Regions from separate parts of the Marinagarivorans cellulosilyticus genome, predicted to be linked through region 1. Evidence: predicted binding sites of a transcription regulator. Region 1 holds the regulator's gene; each other region holds the start of a gene.
What was found. The regulator PhoB, encoded in region 1, activates phosphate uptake and scavenging genes when phosphate is short. The targets are predictions, from matches to a motif close to TGTCATAAANNTGTAACA.
Positions count from the first base shown of each region.

Region 2: MARGE09_RS17365 (phosphatase PAP2 family protein) is a predicted target of PhoB. The motif match lies at 2,493-2,510, and genes of this name have one in related genera.
Region 3: olsF (bifunctional ornithine lipid synthase OlsF) is a predicted target of PhoB. The motif match lies at 2,203-2,220, and genes of this name have one in related genera.
Region 4: MARGE09_RS06005 (inorganic phosphate transporter) is a predicted target of PhoB. The motif match lies at 2,656-2,673, and genes of this name have one in related genera.

Region 1 covers NZ_AP023086.1:3,086,501-3,091,082, forward strand. Annotated here, with positions in the region: gene phoR (phosphate regulon sensor histidine kinase PhoR) at 1-466, opposite strand, end outside; gene phoB (phosphate regulon transcriptional regulator PhoB) at 491-1,189, opposite strand; gene ubiA (4-hydroxybenzoate octaprenyltransferase) at 1,337-2,236, opposite strand; gene MARGE09_RS12375 (HU family DNA-binding protein) at 2,491-2,781, shown strand; gene MARGE09_RS12380 (dicarboxylate/amino acid:cation symporter) at 2,774-4,078, shown strand; gene MARGE09_RS12385 (sensor domain-containing protein) at 4,124-4,582, opposite strand, start outside.
Region 2 covers NZ_AP023086.1:4,227,760-4,232,341, forward strand. Annotated here, with positions in the region: gene MARGE09_RS17350 (DUF2066 domain-containing protein) at 1-26, opposite strand, end outside; gene purM (phosphoribosylformylglycinamidine cyclo-ligase) at 278-1,330, shown strand; gene purN (phosphoribosylglycinamide formyltransferase) at 1,334-1,957, shown strand; gene MARGE09_RS17365 (phosphatase PAP2 family protein) at 2,588-3,103, shown strand; gene MARGE09_RS17370 (MJ1255/VC2487 family glycosyltransferase) at 3,107-4,180, shown strand.
Region 3 covers NZ_AP023086.1:3,192,129-3,196,710, forward strand. Annotated here, with positions in the region: gene serB (phosphoserine phosphatase SerB) at 1-810, opposite strand, end outside; gene MARGE09_RS12810 (hypothetical protein) at 895-2,016, shown strand; gene olsF (bifunctional ornithine lipid synthase OlsF) at 2,269-3,984, shown strand; gene MARGE09_RS12820 (EAL domain-containing response regulator) at 4,060-4,582, opposite strand, start outside.
Region 4 covers NZ_AP023086.1:1,487,219-1,491,800, forward strand. Annotated here, with positions in the region: gene MARGE09_RS05990 (hypothetical protein) at 1-600, shown strand, start outside; gene MARGE09_RS05995 (TetR/AcrR family transcriptional regulator) at 1,139-1,687, shown strand; gene MARGE09_RS06000 (diacylglycerol kinase) at 1,866-2,252, opposite strand; gene MARGE09_RS06005 (inorganic phosphate transporter) at 2,734-4,332, shown strand.

The DNA of each region.
Region 1 (4,582 bases):
AGTAGCGGGTAAATTTGGGGAACCGAATAAGGTTGGTTATTTTTTGCCCTAAATCGATTGCTTGAAAGTTAAATAACTCGCCGGCAGCGCGATTCCACCATTCAATATTACCGCGCCCGTCAACAAGAATAACGCCATCATTGAGGGCGGTTGTCATTTCTTGTACGCGGTGTACCACTGCCTCTAAACGCAGTTTTTCTTTTTCGTGGCGGTTGTACATCAGCTGCACATCGTCAGCGATATCTGCCCATGCACCTTGGAGTTCTTCATTGGGCGGTTCGTTGCGCCGCGCTTGATTAACCCAAGCTTCTAGTTGATACAAGCGGGTAAACTGCCAGGCAATGTAGCCAAAGCTAAACGCTAGCAGGGCCATTACAGTGTGACCTGTCAAAAAACCCATAAGCGAAAAAACACAAAGCCAAATACAAAACCACCGAAATTCGGCTTTTAACCCTCTACGTAACATAGGTACCTATCATTTTTTTGTTGCTTAGGCTGATATCTTGGGCGAAAAGCGGTAGCCAGCGCCGCGCACAGTTTGAATAAAACGGTCGTGCCCTTCAAGTGTTAAAGCCTTGCGAAGGCGTCGAATGTGGACATCAACTGTGCGCTCTTCAACATACACATTCCCCCCCCATACATGGTCTAGCAGTTGGTTGCGGGTGTAAACGCGCTCTTGGTGAGTTAAAAAGAATTCCAGTAAGCGGTATTCGGTTGGCCCCATTTGCACGGGGGTCTCGCCAATGGTGACGCGGTGGCTAGAAGGGTCTAGGCGCAACGCGTCTACCACTATGGGGTCGCCAGTCGATAATGAGTCGGTGCGGCGCAAAACGGCCTTCAGGCGTGCCACAAGCTCTCTCGGAGAGAAGGGCTTGGTGATGTAATCATCGGCGCCGGCTTCCAAGCCCTGAATTTTGTTGTCTTCTTCGCCTTTGGCGGTAAGCATGATAATGGGTGTTTCAGAGGTCAGCTGGTCGCGTTTTAGGCGGCGAGCTAGCTCCATGCCGCTAGTGCCGGGCATCATCCAATCTAGAATAATAAGGTCGGGTTTTTGATCCACAATGATCGCGTGTGCACTTTGCGCGTCGCCCGCCTCTAGGCAACTGTACTCTGCCATTTCTAAAGCCACTCGCAACATGTCGCGGATTGGAGCTTCGTCGTCAACGATCAAAATCGTTTTTGATACCATTTTTAACCACCTGTAACTGCTGTTAGGTTTTCAATTAAGGTGAAGATTAAATAAATCTTTTGTTGCTGTTTTATGACAGCGCCCAGATTACTGTTGCCACTGAGCACCGTAAACGACCATTTTGCGTGCATATTGGCCACGAGCACTTTAGTTGGGAGCGACGCTATAACTCAAAACAATGCCGATAAAAATCAGCATTCCAACCCAGTTGTTGTTGAGAAAAGCTTCGAAACAGCGGGCAGGTTTACGCCCGCGAATTAAAAATTGCTGATAACCAAATAGCCCCGCAGTGCCCATCAAGCTTAGGTAGTAGGGCCAGTGCAAGCTAAAGCTGCTGCCCACAGTGAGCAGAATAATCAAGGTAAAAGCTTGAAGTGCAGCGGTGATGAGGCGGTCGTTTTCAGCAAAGAGAATGGCGGTGGACTTAACCCCAATTTTGAGATCATCCTCTCGATCGACCATGGCGTAAAAAGTATCGTAAATAATTGTCCAAAGTAGCACAGCGATGTAGAGCGTCCACATAGGTTTGGGCAAGTTTTCTGTCACGGCAGCGAAAGCCATGGGGATGGCCCAAGCAAAAGCAGCGCCCAAAACCACTTGTGGTAAATAGGTGTGGCGCTTCATGTAGGGGTAAATAGTCGTCAGTGCAACCGCGCCGAGCCCGGTGATTACCGTTGTGGTATTTGTCATCAGCACTAGACATAGTGCAATAAACAGCAAGCCTACAAAAAGGTAAAGTGCGAAGCGAGGGTCTAGCTCCCCTGTGGCGAGCGGGCGGTTCTTGGTGCGCTGCACGTGACCGTCTATCGCTTTATCGGCATAGTCGTTAATCACACAGCCGGCCGAGCGCATAACGACTGCGCCCAAAACGAAAATAAACAGCTCTGGCCAACGGGGTACGCCTTCAGAGGCAATCCACAGTGCCCACAGTGTTGGCCACAGGACTAAATAGATACCAATAGGGCGGTCTAAGCGCATCAATTGAATGCTGGCCTTAAGGGCAGGGTGCGCCAGTAAGGGCGGAACTTTGACGCGCGCAGCTGCCATGGCGATATGTGTTTTTATCATGTGTAAGCGCGTCTTTATCATTGTGAATGGTATAGCGAAAAGAGCGATTATAGCCCGCAACAGCTCGCGAATGCTAAAGCCATTGCACATCTTGGTGTATTGAGTGGTGCGAGGGTATTAATCTGGCGCGTTCACGCACGGTGCATATGCCTTTACCTTGCTAATAGTCGAGTTGGCAATTAGCCTGTTGTTGATAATTCCCGCTTAATTTCCCGAAAAGAGGATATTTCCCCATGCTAAAAACAGAGTTGGTGGCCTTAGTTGCTGAAAATGCAGGCCTAACATCACGCCAAGCCAGCGAATGCGTTGCGAGCTTTATTGAGCAAATAACCAACGCTTTGGCCAGAGGAGAAAAGGTTAGCTTGATAGGCTTTGGCAGTTTCGCCATTAAACATGTTGCTGCGCGGGCTGGGCGCAATCCTCAAAGCGGTGAGGCGATCACTATCGCGGCGCATAACTCGCCCGGTTTTAAAGCCGGTAGTGCACTTAAGGTCGCTATTAATGGGGGGCAGGGCAATGTTTAAGTTGCAATTACACTGGCAAATATTGATAGCCATAGCGGCTGCATTGTTGATTAGCCTACCGCTGTCTGTTAGTGCAGAGGTGTTTGGGATATCACTGTATGCGGTATTTGATTTTGTTGGCACGCTATTTCTACGTGGCTTGAAAATGGTGGTTGTTCCCTTGGTGTTAGCCTCGATTATTTGCGGTGTGTATGGCTTGGGTTCTGGCGAACATGTTGGGCGCTTGGGGGGCAAGACGCTTGGCTTTTATATGCTATCTAGCTTGTTGGCTATTTGCATAGGCTTGGCTGCCGTTAATATTTCTCAGCCGGGTATTGTTGATGGTGAGCCAGCTCGCGAGCAGCTGAATTTAAGTGCTCCTGAAGAGTTAGATGGCGCATTGGATAAAGTCAGCGGCAAGAGCACTGAAGACATCGCTGGTGTCTTTTTACGCATGTTACCTACAAACATAGTCGATGCTGCTGGTGATAGTAATCAGTTGTTGGCAGTCATTATTTTTGGCGTTTTATTTGGCCTGTTTATGAATAAGGCTGGCGCCAAAGGTCGGGAAACCTTGGCCAATTTTTGGCAAGGTGTTTTCGATACCATGATGCACATAACAATGTTTATTATGAAGTTTGCGCCAATAGGTGTTTTTGGCTTGGTGGCAAAAACAGCGATGGCAACAGGAGTGCAAAGTTTTATACCTTTGGCGGTATTCTTTTTAACCGTTGTGTTTGCTTTAGCTTTTCATATGTTCATTACGCTCGCGTTATTATTAAAAACCTTGGGTGGGGTAAATCCAATATTGCATTATCGAGCAATGTTTCCTGCTATGTTAACGGCTTTTTCAACGGCAAGTTCGTCGGCAACATTACCGGTAACGATGGATTGCTTGCAAAAAAAGGCAGGTGTTTCCAATAAGACGTCATCCTTCGTTATCCCTTTAGGGGCAACGGTAAACATGGACGGTACGGCCCTGTACGAATGTGTTGCGGCAATGTTTATCGCGCAAGCCTACGGTTTGGATTTATCCATTGCGCAGCAGTTTATGGTGGTATTAATTGCATTATTAACCTCTGTAGGGGTGGCGGGGATTCCATCGGCGAGTTTAGTGGCAATTGCTATTATTTTGGGGGCTATAGGTTTGCCCTTAGAAGGCATTGGTTTGTTATTGGTTACCGATAGAGTGTTGGATATGATGCGGACTGCTGTGAATGTCTTTAGTGATAGTTGCTGCGCTGTGATTATGGCAAAAGCGGAAGGTGAAACGGGTGTGCTTGCGCCAAATGATGAGATAAAACCCGAGCATGCTTAATGCTAATGTTGAACGCTTATAGCACTTAATAACCGAGCTGCCCGCTTAGCTTGAGTGCTGTGAGTGAGAGGCAATAGGGTCTTCCGCGAAGGCTGGCGGTTCCATAGGTGATACGGTATCGATCAACAGTTTTTCGATAACTTCTGCCGGTTGTGGCCGCGCAAGGAAATAGCCTTGGCCGTGGGAGCATTTTAGGTCGACTAAGGCGTCTAGCTGGTTTTGCGTTTCGATGCCTTCAGCAATAATGTCGAGCCCTAAATTATTACCCAGCTCAATAATGAAATTAACAATTGAGCGGTAATAGTTATTTTTATCAAAGTTATCAATAAACGAGCGATCTATTTTGAGGCTATCTACTGGCAGGTTATTCAAATAACCCAAATTTGAATAACCCGTACCAAAGTCGTCTACGGCTACACGAATACCTTGGCTGCGCAATAGATCCAGCTGATCGGTTGCGTGTGATTGCTCCTCCAAAAAAAGCCCTTCGGTAATTTCTAGTTC
Region 2 (4,582 bases), 1.1 Mb from region 1:
CATGTTGGCGCAGTTAGGGCAAGCATTAGCACACCCAAGATTAGTAGCCGCACTCGGTCGCACTCCGTATGTATAGAAAGGGGCGGCGATTGTAGCAAACCTACGCTAAGGCATATAGCAGCAGTGCACAGCTAATGCGCCAACCTTATAACTAGGCTAAGCATAAATTTGCAGAAAACAGTTTTTAGGCCGGTAAGGCGTGCGGGCGCTGCGCCATTGCTGGTAGAATGTCGCGCTTTGCCCGCTGGGCCTCATTCGCAGTATAGAACCGGACAACATGAGCCAAGACAAAACACAACTGAGTTACAAAGATGCTGGTGTCGATATCGACGCTGGAGAAGCCCTGGTAGAGCGCATTAAGTCAGTCGCTAAGCGTACTCGACGCCCCGAAGTCCTTGCAGGGCTCGGCGGCTTTGGCGCCCTTTTCGAACTTCCCACCGGCTACAAAGAACCCGTACTCGTCTCTGGCACCGACGGCGTAGGCACCAAACTGCGCTTAGCCATGCAACTCAACAAACACGACACCATCGGTATCGATCTAGTGGCCATGTGCGTTAACGATTTAATCGTGGGTGGCGCAGAGCCTTTATTCTTCCTCGACTACTACGCTACTGGTAAGTTGAATGTCGATATGGCAGCTAGCGTTGTAAGCGGCATTGGAACCGGCTGCGAACTAGCAGGCTGCGCCTTAACTGGCGGCGAAACCGCCGAAATGCCGGGCATGTACGAAGGTGATGATTACGACCTTGCAGGCTTTTGCGTTGGCATTGTCGAGAAGTCAGAAATACTAGATGGTAGTAAAGTACAAGCCGGCGATACCCTCATAGGTATTGCCGCTAGCGGGCCACATTCAAACGGTTACTCGTTAATTCGCAAAATTTTAGAAGTGGCCAATGCGGATTTATCACAGCAATTGGGCGATAGCACTTTGGGCGATGCGTTAATGGCCCCCACACGCATCTACGTAAAACCATTACTCAACTTGTTAAAGCAACAACCTGTTAGCGCCCTAGCCCATATCACCGGTGGCGGTTTATTAGAAAATATTCCGCGCGTACTACCAAATAATACTAAAGCGGTTATCGACGCCAATAGCTGGCAGCTGCCAGAAGTATTCCAGTGGCTCCAACAAAACGGCAATGTCGCCAGCCTAGAAATGTATCGCACCTTTAACTGTGGCATCGGCATGGTTGTCGCGGTACCTAGCGATGCTGCGCAAGCTACCCTAGCGCAACTCGCCAGCGACGGTGAAACAGCCTTTGTTATCGGTAGCATAGAAACTAGCGCGCAAGAAACGCCGCATGTTGAAATGCAGAACGTGCAAGGCTAAAACATGCGCATTGTTGTATTAATTTCCGGTAGCGGAAGCAATCTGCAAGCGATTATTGATGGCTGTAACGACGGCCGCATCAACGGCAGCGTTGTGGCGGTCATCAGCAATCGCCCAGATGTTAAAGGCTTAGAGCGCGCACGCAATCACGGTATAGAAGCAATCACGCTAGATCACCGAAATTTCGATAGCCGAGAAACCTTTGACGCTGCGCTAGCGCAGCACATTGATAACTTTGAGCCAGAACTGGTCATCCTCGCGGGTTTTATGCGCATACTCACGCCCACGTTTACCGGCCGCTACTTAGGGCGCATGCTCAACATTCACCCATCTTTACTGCCTAAGTACCCAGGCCTTCATACCCATAAGCGCGCATTGGAAGCCGGTGATAGTGAACATGGCGTTACCGTACACTTCGTGACCGCCGAACTCGACGGCGGCCCCGCTGTGCTGCAAGCTCGCGTCCCTATTTTAGAGAGCGACACAGAAGACACGCTAGCCGCTCGGGTTTTAGAGCAGGAGCACCGTATCTACCCACAAGCCGCCGGCTGGTTTTGCGAAGGACGATTAACACTGCAAGGCAATGCCGCACTGCTCGACAACACCCCCATTAACACCACCCTCTAAAGTTAAGCGCGCAGGCTTAGCTGCGCGCTTTTGCTCCCCCCCCGCTACACCCCACACACATTTGTGCGATATATCCTACAACACCTAGTGGTTAACACGACTTTAAGCGCAGCGACCTTTTCGACATAATGCCCCCACAAGGACGCAACGGCATGAAGCCACAGGAATTGGATAACAACTCAGGGAATCGCTCAGGTAGAGCAACCGCACTGGAGCGGCAGGAAATTTGGATTAGCTATAGGATGTAGCATCACAGGAGGGATAGGAATAACGGATGCCGAGCAAGATGCTCGCAATAATGAGTTGATGCCAAGTATTGGCAGGATTAGAAGTTACACGGACGATAGACACGGAGACCGGCCGGAAGCCGAAATGGACAGCAATCCCAACAGGAAGGGAAGATTAATAAAAAGCCTGCTTAGCGCGATGTTAAGCAGGCTTTTTTATGCCTGCTATTCGCGTAATTCAAAAAAATCCCGTAGCCAAATAATCATCTTGGCGTGTAAACCCAAGCTTTCAGCATTTCCTATTTAACTGTCACAAAATCGCCACAAAAAGTGCATAGCCTTGCAACAATTCTCACATAATCTGAGTTAGATGAAGGGCAAATACCACAAAGAGGGTTCCGTTATGCGCTTACTTCAAAACATACACAACCTCGATGTACAAACATTTAGCTGGTGCCTGCGCCGCAAACACCATCAATTTGCAGTATGGCTAAGCCGTGGCATTTCTTATACCGCAAACGGGCCTTTTTACGTACTTGCTGGGCTAAGCTTTATGCTTGCCGAACACTGGGAGCTAGTAAAACTGCTGGCCCTGGGCTTTGTATTAGAGCGCACCTTGTACTTTATTTTTAAAAATTTATTTAAACGCAACCGGCCACCAGAAGCCATACCAGGCTATAAAAGCGTAATTAAACCGTCCGACAAATTTAGCTTTCCTTCGGGTCACACATCAGCCGCTTTTTTGGTGGCCGTAGCGGTTAGCTCGGCATTTCCTGTAATGGCTTGGGTTTTATTTCCTTGGGCTGTATTGGTGGGCGTAGCGCGCGTTATGCTTGGCGTTCACTTTCCAACCGACACACTAGCAGGCGCAACACTTGGCAGTTCTTTGTGCCTTTTACTCATTAGCGGCTTGGTATAACTTATGAAAATTCTTTATGGCGTGCAGGCAACAGGTAATGGCCATATCACCCGCGCCCGTGCCTTAGCTGAACGATTTAATCAGGCCGGCATTGAAGTCGACTATTTGTTTTCCGGCCGCCCGCGCGAAAACTTTTTTGACATGGACATATTTGGCAACTGGCAATGCTATAAAGGCCTCACCTTTATTCATGAATCAGGCAAGCTTAATATCACCAAAACCATTCACAGTAACAGCTTAAAAACATTATTTGCCGACATCAAAAACCTTGATTTGTCTGAATATGATTTTGTACTCACAGACTTTGAACCCATCACAGCTTGGGCGGCACGCAAACAGAAAAAAACCTGCATTGGTGTAGGGCATCAATATGCTTTTTTTAACGATGTGCCTCGCCGCGGCGACAATTTAGTTTCACGCGCAATAATGAAGCATTTTGCCCCAGCAGATATTCACCTTGGCCTACACTGGCACCACTTCGGGCACGCCATTTTACCGCCCATTGCTGAAATACACGAAACGCACCTGCCCGTTGATGCTAAAAAAATCGTTGTGTATTTAGGGTTTGAATCACACGAGGATGTCATCCAATTATTAGAACCATTCAAAGATCACTTATTTGTTATCTACGGGCCTTATGCACGCTACCAAAGCCATGGCCACATCCAGCTTAAGCCGCTTTCACGTGAAGGCTTTCAAGTTGATTTATCTACCGCCAGTGGCGTTATCTGCAATGCAGGCTTTGAATTAGCCAGCGAAGCCATTCAGCTGGGCAAAAAATTACTGGTCAAACCACTGCATGGGCAAATGGAGCAACTCTCGAACGCGCGCGCACTTGAAGAGCTGCAATTAGCAATGACAATGGATTCGTTAGACACCAAAGCCGTAAGACAATGGCTAACGGGCTTTAAAGGCAAGCGCGTTGTGTACCCCGATGTAGCCAAAGCTATTGTAGACTGGCTTCAATATTCAAATAAAAAAGACACCCAAATATTAGCTGACACCCTTTGGGCACAAGTTGAATTACCCAGCAACCACAGCGCCCAGACCACGACTAGCCAAATACAAGCGGCTTAAAGCCTAAAGCGCATCACACCAGTGTGATGCGTCCCTCCATACCAACCCCACACATCCCCCGTCGAAAAGCGAAGCCTTAAAACTTCGCAGTGGCGCTAGCAATATCACAATAAATATCATCAGTTTTCGCACACCACGGAACCAATCCCCAAAAAAACGGCCAACAAAAGCGCTCCACATTATTAACATGTAACTATTCAGCCATAAAAAATTATTGCTCACTCGGAGCGGGCCTGATTGATTGTTTTTAGGCATTCACGCGCTGAGCGCGCGTGCAAAGTCGAGGAGCACAAAGCCGTAGATGGCTGATTAGTCACGTTAACATAAACAACACCTAGCCGGTGCTGCCGACATTGTTCGAAGATTAGCGCCCTTCCCTTAACCTAAAGGATATAGACAGCA
Region 3 (4,582 bases), 110 kb from region 1:
GGTGATGGGGAGGTTGGCGGCGATATCGGCCAGTACGCTTTCGTCTAGCCCTTTTAGCAGCGCCATTCTCCTTGCGAAGCTTTCGTTAAAGTCGATTTGCCCAGTCATGGCTTGCTCTGTAATTTCGGCAACCTGATCGCCGACGCCTTGGGCTTTAGCAAGCTCGTCGATAACCTCAGCTTCGATAAGCGTTGAATCCATATCAAAGCACACTAATCGGCGGGTTCGCCGATACATACTATCGGCCTGAAAGGCGATATCTACATCGAGTCGCGATGCCATTTCGGTAAAGGCGGCTTTAAGGCTGCTTGGCGATAGTGGTTCTCCGCGGGCGGAAAACTCGACGCAGGCTTTAGTATTGCGTTCTTTTTGTGGCGCGTGCGATTCTTCGAACTCGAGTGGAACTCGGCCTGAAAGGCGGCTAATGTTGTCGATGTTCAAGCCTTGTTCGGCCATAATGCCGGTAAGGCAAGACAGTTGCTCAGCAGTAATTTGCCGTGCAAGTAAGGTGACGATATGGCGCTTTTTCCCGTGGTGACTTACCCATTCGGCGTAACTCTCAAGGGTGATTGGCTGAAATTTCACCTGCATGTCAAGATCGTGCATGGCATAGAGAATTTCTTTGACGGCAGGCGAGGAGTCCTGCTCTGCAGAGAATTCAACTAAAAGGCCAAGTGAAAGTGTGTCGTGTATGACGGCCTGTCCAATATCTAAAATGTTGGCACTATGGCGAGCTAAAATGCCTGTAACCGCTGATGTAACTGCAGGGCGGTCGCTACCGGCTATTGTAATCAGAATAAGTTCGTGCACGATTTTTACTACCAGAATCAAAGTAAGGCGGCATTATACAGGTCACTAATGTGCGATGCCGCAAAAATCCCCTTCGAGGATATTATGGGAATTAAAATTCACGGGCGGTATTTGCCGCCTTTATTTTGTGTGGCAATTGGTGCCGCAATAACTTTGCTGTTGGCCGCTGCCTTGTGGTGGTATCAAGGAGCTAAAGCACACCAACATTGGAGCGCTATTTATGGCGAAAATCTCGCATCAATGGCCGCCAAATCGGCTATTGATGCAACTTTAAATCACGACTTGGTGAGTTTGCAGGTTGTGCTGCAGGATGTGGCTCAAAGCCCTTATGTGATATTTGCGACCATTCATGATGTGGAAAACAATTTGCTTGTCCAGTCTGGCGATGCTGTGTCGCCTCACCAAATGGCTAGCGTGCTGTCCTATTCGGCCCCCATTGGCTTTCAGCAAAATGTAGCGGGTTACATTACAGTGCATATGAGGGCGCCTCTAGTGGGTGGGCTTATTGTGACGATCCTTATTATTGTGTCGGGTTTGTTGTGTATTGTTGCGGTGATGTCTATTTGGGAGGTGCGCGAATCAGTTTTTGAATACGAGCCTAATAGCAAAAAAATACCAGAGGAGCCGGATGATGATTGGCAGGAGGAAGGCGATGTATCGGCTTTGGATGAAGATCCAGCAGCAGACGCTTTTGTTGTGCGGGCTACAGCGCAAGCGGTTTTAGAGATTCACGATTATTCGCGGCTTATGCAAACTTTAAGTGCGGATTTGGCCTGCCAAATAAAGCACCAACTTTGCGAAACGGCAGAGCTGGCTTTGAGTTTATATGGAGGCCAGTGGGCACGAGCGCCGGAGCTTGCGAGCCAAGACGGCGCGCTAGTGGCGCTGTTTCCCAGTGCGCAATCGGAAGATGACGCCCTTCGCACGGCGGCTTTTTTCTCGGCGGTAGTAAAGGCGGCATTTGTTCCCGCTTGTGTGAAGGCTTCGGTCGATTCTATGATTGGCTTGCAAGACGAATTTAATGATTTAACGTCCCGGCCGGCCTCACCATTTGCGATGTATTTTTCGAGTGATGAGCACCGCCAGGCGTTGGCGAGACGTTTAAATATGGTGCCTTTGGATGGGCATTGGTGGCAATTAGAAAGCTTTGATATCGCTTACCAAAAGCTACTGGATAAGCAAGTTGAGCAACTGTTACTTAAGTAGCTTTAGTCGTAACTCTTCAGCAGCCTGTGAAATTGCGTGCTAATTGATCCTTTTCTCGGCCGCTCAAGCCATCCGTAGGGGCTATGCACGCGCTCCCTGAGCGTGAATGCCTAGAAAACAATCAATCAGCCCTCCGGGTGAGCACTACTTTTTATGGCTAAATGGTTACCTTTAGTCTTTGATTGCTGTCATCTAATGGTCAAATCTGCCGGTTACCCTTTAGGCTTCTTAAGCGGCTGTGGGTAAAAGGCAGTGTTAGATGTAGAGCAAACGGTAAATTCCCGATTTCCTTTATTCTTAGCGAATAAGCCTTCTGTCGTGCGCAAGTCGGCGCTGCGATTATTAAAAAGGATGGCCTACCAGAATAGCGTTAATGATTTTTTAGCTTCCAATATTGATAAGGGCGGTTTTGAATTTATTGATGCTGTTTTTGACTACTTCGATTTTAGTTACAGTGTATCGGCGCGTGATAAGGCTAATATTCCTGCCGAAGGGCGCGTGGTGATTGTTGCCAACCACCCCATTGGCACGCTGGATGGCTTAGCTTTGCTCAAATTGATAGGGGAGGTGAGGTCGGATGTAAAGGTCTTGGCTAATGATGTGTTAGCCAGCATTGATGCTCTAGCTGAATTAATTATCCCGCTAGATAATATGGCCGGTGGTAGTGCTCTTCTGTCGTATAAAAACGTACAAGCCGCATTATCCCAAGAGCAGGCAGTCATTGTTTTTCCTTCGGGTGAAGTGAGCCGGGCGCGACCTTCTGGGGTGAAAGATGGTGCTTGGAAGTCTGGCTTTTTACACTTTTCGCGCAAAGCGTGTGCGCCTATTTTACCGGTTTATATTGGCGCCAAAAATTCATTATTGTTCTACAGTGCTTCGATGCTATTTAAGCCATTTGGCACAGCATTGCTACCGCGCGAAATGTTTAACAAGCGCTCGCAAACCATTAAATTTAAAGTGGGCGCACTTATATCGCCTGCCGCGTTGTCGACAGATAAATTACGCGATAAAGCTTTAGTTAAGCGCTTGCGTAAATATATTTATAACGTTGGAAAAAATAAGTCCACCCCTTTTCAGACGCTAAAAACCATTGCTCACCCTGAGTCACGAGAGTGCCTGCAAAATGAATTAAAAGCCTGTGAACTGCTAGGTGAAACACGCGACGGAAACCGTATTTACTTGGTCGACTACCGGCCTAATTCTGCTGTTATGCGCGAAATTGGGCGCCTTAGGGAAGTCGCTTTTCGGCGCGTAGGCGAGGGAACAGGTAATAAGCGTGACGTTGATAAATTCGATGTTATTTATCGTCATCTCGTATTGTGGGATCGAGAAAACTTGCAAATTGCAGGTGCTTATCGCATAGGCGAGGGCGCGAAAATTTTGGCGTCAAAAGGGGAGTGCGGCTTCTATACGCGCTCGCTTTACACCTTTAAGCCTGAATTTAAGCCTTATTTAGCCGATGCAATTGAGTTAGGTCGTAGTTTTGTAAGTCCAAATTATTGGGGCAAGGCGAGCCTTGATTATTTATGGCAAGGCATAGGCGCTTACTTGGCCCGTTATCCTGCGCGTTACATTGTTGGGCCTGTGAGTATGAGTGCGGATTACCCTCGCGAGCTTATGGATATGCTGGTGTATTTTTATCGCACTTATTATGCATTTAAGGATACGCTAGCGACGGCTAATGTACCTTATCAGTTGGCGCCAGAGTCACAGGCGTTATGTGAATCGCTGTTTTCAGGGAAGGACGCGGAGGCTGCGCTTGCCGTGATGCAAAGTGAATTTGTGCGCAAGGGGTATAAATTACCCGTGTTATTTAAGCAGTATATGTCGATATTTGAGGCTGGCGGTTTTGCTTCGTTAGTTTTTAGTATCGACCCTGACTTTGGTGATTGTCTTGATGGCTTGTGTATGGCTGATGTAACGCGGCTAAAGCAAGCAAAGCGTAAGCGTTATATTCCTGAACTTTGATATATGCGGGTTGCGGCAACTGTATTGTTGCTGTGACATGGTTACTGTGACATTGTTGCTGCAACCCGCTAGTGTTTAATTGTCGCTGTCGAACTCGTAATTCATGCTGTCGGTTGGGGCTTGTAAATAAAAGCCCTGAATGTAGTGAACGCCAGACTGCCAAAGTTTGGAAAGTACACTGGCATTTTCAACGAAGGGCACAATCGTCACTTTTTCTATGGTGTGAAGCTCTTTGATCAGCTCGCCAAAGCGCGCAGTATTTCCTTCTTGCAGCTCTTGTGTGTAGGTGCCGTCTATCTTGATGTATTTTGCAGGCACATGCTGCAGCGCATTAAGAGGGTTAACGCCACAGCCAAAGCGGCTAATGCAAACAGCAGCGCCTAGGTCGGTGAGTTTCTCGCTCAGTGTTTTCGCCTGCGTAATATGGTCATTAACTTCGGGCTCACCCATTTGAAAAACAAGGCTGTCGCTGGGCAATTTGGCAGCCTTAAACGCAATCGCTAGCCATTCGGGAAGGGTGTTGTCTTTGATGGACGCATTGCTTAGGTTGATAATTAAGCGGGTATTGTGGCCATTGGCGCGGTGCGAGGTGAGTGTT
Region 4 (4,582 bases), 1.6 Mb from region 1:
ATAAATACCGGAAGCCCAACAAGTCTTTCCGCAGACTACCAGTGCCAATATAATCAATTATCATTGTTTATTGGTGATCAGCCTGAGCAGAAAATCACAATCAATCCAGCTGGCTTCGAGGCGCATATCGAAAATATTGGTTTGCAGCTATTTGAAGCCCTGCCTAGAAATGTTGAAGCAAGCTGTCAAATTCCCCACGGTACCGCCTTATTGGCCGATCACCCGTCACGCGCTCCCTTTGATTATTTGATTTTCCATGCTTTTCAATCGAAGGTTGATCTTCAAAAAGGAGGTTTTTTGGAAACCTATGAGGTGGACTGCGATACGGGCAATTTACACTTTCATAAGAACTTTTCTGATGAAAGCCCTATAGAATCGGTTATTAAATACGAAGGCTTTGATGTTAGTGAGTACTCGCTTGATTATCAGGGGCATGATGTTGCGTACAAAGAAACAGAGGGTGGGTTTGGTAACTGCCTACAAGGCGGGGACCCCGTTTGTGCAATGACGCCAAACGGCGACTATTTGGTGTTTCCAAATATTTGCTCGGTTATGCAAGTTAAGGCAATAGAGCTTTCCGCCTCGCAATGTTCGCTGTGAGCTAATGCTGTTGATTAGTCGTCATAGAAAGGCCAGAGTATATATGGGGTCTCATTCCCGCCAACCATAATATGGTCGTCTCTAAAAATAGTGATTATTTTTGTGAGAGCGTTACACTTAAATACTCGGCGTAACCATCAGCCCCGAGATGGTCTTTGTTGCCCAGAATGGTTTTTATGCAATGCAGAAGTGCTTGCCTGTCCTTACGCTCTCAAAAAATTACGATGAAGATGGGGTGCGCACTCAAATTTCTGCCGAGACGGCTGCTCCAAAAAATTTATTACCACGTATTTGTTGTAAAAATCCGAGCAGCCGCGAGTCTAATGCGTGTGGGCTATTGGCTGGTTATGCTTTGTAATATCATGGGCATCTCTAAAAATGCACTTTTTCCGTGATAGCTGCGTCAGCTCCGTCCTCGAGTCCTCATTTACACCACGTAAACTGCGGCTCTCCGGGCGGTGCTTCTTTGCTCGCACAAAAAAATTACTATTTTTAGAGGTGCCCTCATGTTAGTAAGGTGTATTTTAGGGGAGGTACAATGGCTTGGGCGGAACAGCATAAAATTCAGTCGCGCGAACGTATTGTTGATAGCGCGGCGCAGCTATTTACCCAGAAAGGTTTTGACTCGGTATCAATTGATGAGGTAATGCAGCTTGCGGGTTTAACACGCGGTGCTTTTTATGCTCACTTTAAAAACAAAGCGCAGCTATATCAATGTGCGATTATTGCAGGGGCTAAGCAGGCCAAAGTTGTGCTGGAAAAAGCTGATAATTTTGATGCGCCGAGCATGGCTGAGCACTACTTACGCATTGGTGATGTTAATAACCCTTCAAGTTTTTGCCCGCTCGCTTTTTTTGTAACAGATATGACCCAGCGCAATAGTGAAATTCGCAGTACTTATACGCAAGCGCTTAAAGGCTATATTGAAATATTAGAAAGCATGTCGCTGTCCCCGAATAAAGCAAGGCAAGCTTCGGTGATGATGATTGGTGGTTTGGCTTTGTCGCGAGCAATTACCGATGAGGTATTACGTGAGGAATTATTGCAATCGTGCTTAGAGGCCGTTCGTTTATTGGTTGACGGTTAGGTATTGCAATCCCTTGGGCGTGCTTTTTAAACTTAAGGGCGTGTCTAAAAATGCATTTTTTCCGCTTAACCATCCACGGATGAAGGATATGCAGAAAGTTGCCTGGAGCCACTGCTGTCCTTGTTCTCGCAAAAAAACGACTATTTTTAGAGGTGGCCTAATGGTGCTTTTGTGATTGTTATGTCATAAATTTGCTATATAGCGCAGCCAGCCACAGTAGGGTAATAAAACTAAGTGCAATAACCACCGCCGCCGAACCGATATCTTTGGCGCGGCCAATCATTATGTCGTTATTTAGGGTAATGCGGTCGGCTAGTGTTTCTATTGCAGAGTTTAAAAGCTCGGTCAGTAACAAAATACACAGTGCTGCAACCATTACGCTCCAGTGTGCTAAAGACTGCGCTAAAAAAAATGTGGTCGGGAAAAGGACCATTGTGAGTATGGCTTCCTGCCTAAAAGCCGATTCAAAGCGCCAAGCAAATTGTAGCCCCCGCAAGCTGCATAAAGTTGCATTAAAAATACGCTTAATGCCGGTGCCGTTAGGTTTATTGTATTCTTTGGCCATGGTCATCCTATTTAAACAATCGTGTGTTAAGAGGCTTGGCTTTGCTCGCCTAGGGCTGCTGGGTAAGCATTTCAGTCGGCGGGCATTGGCTATTAATAATACTTTGCTCGTCTTTTTTAAGCGAGGTTTCTATCGTAAAAACTGGTGGCAAGCTATGGCTGTAATATCGGGCGAAAGTTGTTGCATTAAGGCGCCGATGGAGGCTGGTTTGCGCGGGTTTTGTCGTTGGCGGAGCCTATATTTGGGGTGTGGCCAGTGCCCCTTGGGCTTATCGGTTGCGGGTAAAAAGCGCAGTGCATCACTATTGAGAATGCCGGTTGGCTTGATCTTGGTAAAAATGTTTTGATTGTGGTGTTTTTTTGCTCAAAGTAATAGGCAGTTACTATTATTGGCTCGCTCTGGTTGTAACAAAACCGTAATATACGCACCTTTTGTGATCCAACTGGTAACGGTGATATACCAAATACCATAGGTGCCTAATATGAATAGTTCTGACAATACCTCATCCCAACCCGCGCTAACGCCAGCCGAGCCGGCATTGAATGACATCAATATCGGCCATAAGTCACGCTTGGGCCTGTCCTTTGCGTTTATGGTGCTGGTACTGGGTATTACCTATATGGTTATGCCCAGTACGCTGCACCCACAGCTACTGATATTTGCATCTTTAGTGGGTGCTTATATGGCGCTGAATATTGGCGCTAACGATGTTGCAAACAATGTAGGCCCAGCGGTGGGCTCCGGCGCGCTTACGCTTGGCGCGGCTATTGTACTGGCGGCCATTGGCGAGGCGGCGGGCGCATTAATTGCCGGCGGCAATGTGGTTGGTACGATTAAGTCTGGCATTATCAACCCCGAGCTAGTGCACGATGCGCAAACTTTTGTTTGGTTGATGGCGGGTGCTTTGGCCGCAGGTGCAATTTGGCTAAACTTTGCGACCTGGATGGGAGCACCCGTATCTACAACGCACTCTATTGTTGGGGGCATTTTAGGTGCAGGCATTGCTGCGGGCGGCTTTGCTATAGCCAACTGGGGCAAAATGGGCGCTATAGCCGCCAGCTGGGTGATCTCGCCGGTTATGGGTGGTGTTATTGCTGCAACTTTATTAATGTTTATTAAGCGCGCGATATTGTATCAAGACGATGTAAAAACAGCGGCGCAGCGCTACGTGCCTTGGCTGGTTGGTTTGATGGCATGGGCATTTACCAGCTACCTGTTGACTAAAGGCCTAAAGAAAATATGGCACCCCAGCGCACCCGAGGCGTTTGGCTGGGGTTTGGTGGTGGCTATAATCGCTTATTTTCTCACACGCAAACGCTTACTCAGCATTGGCGATCGCATCGAAAGCAGCATTGCGGGTGTCAATAAACTTTTTACGATTCCACTGATTTTTGCTGCAGGCTTGTTAAGTTTTGCACACGGCGCCAACGATGTTGCTAATGCCATTGGGCCATTGGCGGCTATTACCGAAGCGTTATCGTCGGGTGAAGTAGCGGGTAAGGCACCGATTCCATTGTGGGTAATGCTGATTGGCGCGGCAGGCTTGGCGGTAGGTTTAGCGCTATTTGGCCCTAAGCTTATTCGTACTGTAGGTGGCGAAATTACCGAGCTTGATAAATCCCGCGCTTACTGCATTGCTATGGCGGCGGCCATTACCGTGATTATTGCATCGCAGCTAGGTTTGCCGGTTAGCTCAACCCATATTGCTTTGGGCGGTGTTTTTGGTGTTGGCTTTTTACGCGAGTACTTAAAAACGCGCTATGCCAGTAAATTGCACCAAGCACTGGACGATCACACGGGTGAGGCGCGTGTGCAAATTGAAGAATATTTAAAGCAATTCCAGTCGGCCAGCGTTGAGGATATGCGCGCGATGCTTAAAAAATCTAGCGTGCAAACAGCCACATTGCCTATTACCGAAAAAGAGCGCAAGCGCTTGAAAAAAGTATACCGCCAAGAACTGGTAAAACGCCGCCACCTTTATAAAATTGCTGCCGCCTGGGTTATTACCGTGCCGGCTTCTGCATTACTTGGTGCGATGATGTTTTTTATGTTGCGCGGTATGTTAATGCCTGTGGCTTAAATACCTAGCTCTATTCCGGCAATAAAGCCCTAGCGTATTTGCGCTGGGGCTTTTTTGCTTATGGCTTGCATTTTTACGTGATTCGCAGCCGGCGCTGTTGTAGTTGCCTGTATTAGAAAGGGCAATATCGCGGGGTGTACACCCCGCAGCTATCGTAGTGGCATCATGCGCAATTGCTTACGTAGTTGCTGCGATACCGAAAGCAGGTTGCGCAGGGCATCTTGCTCGGCTGCATTGATCCTGTAAACTA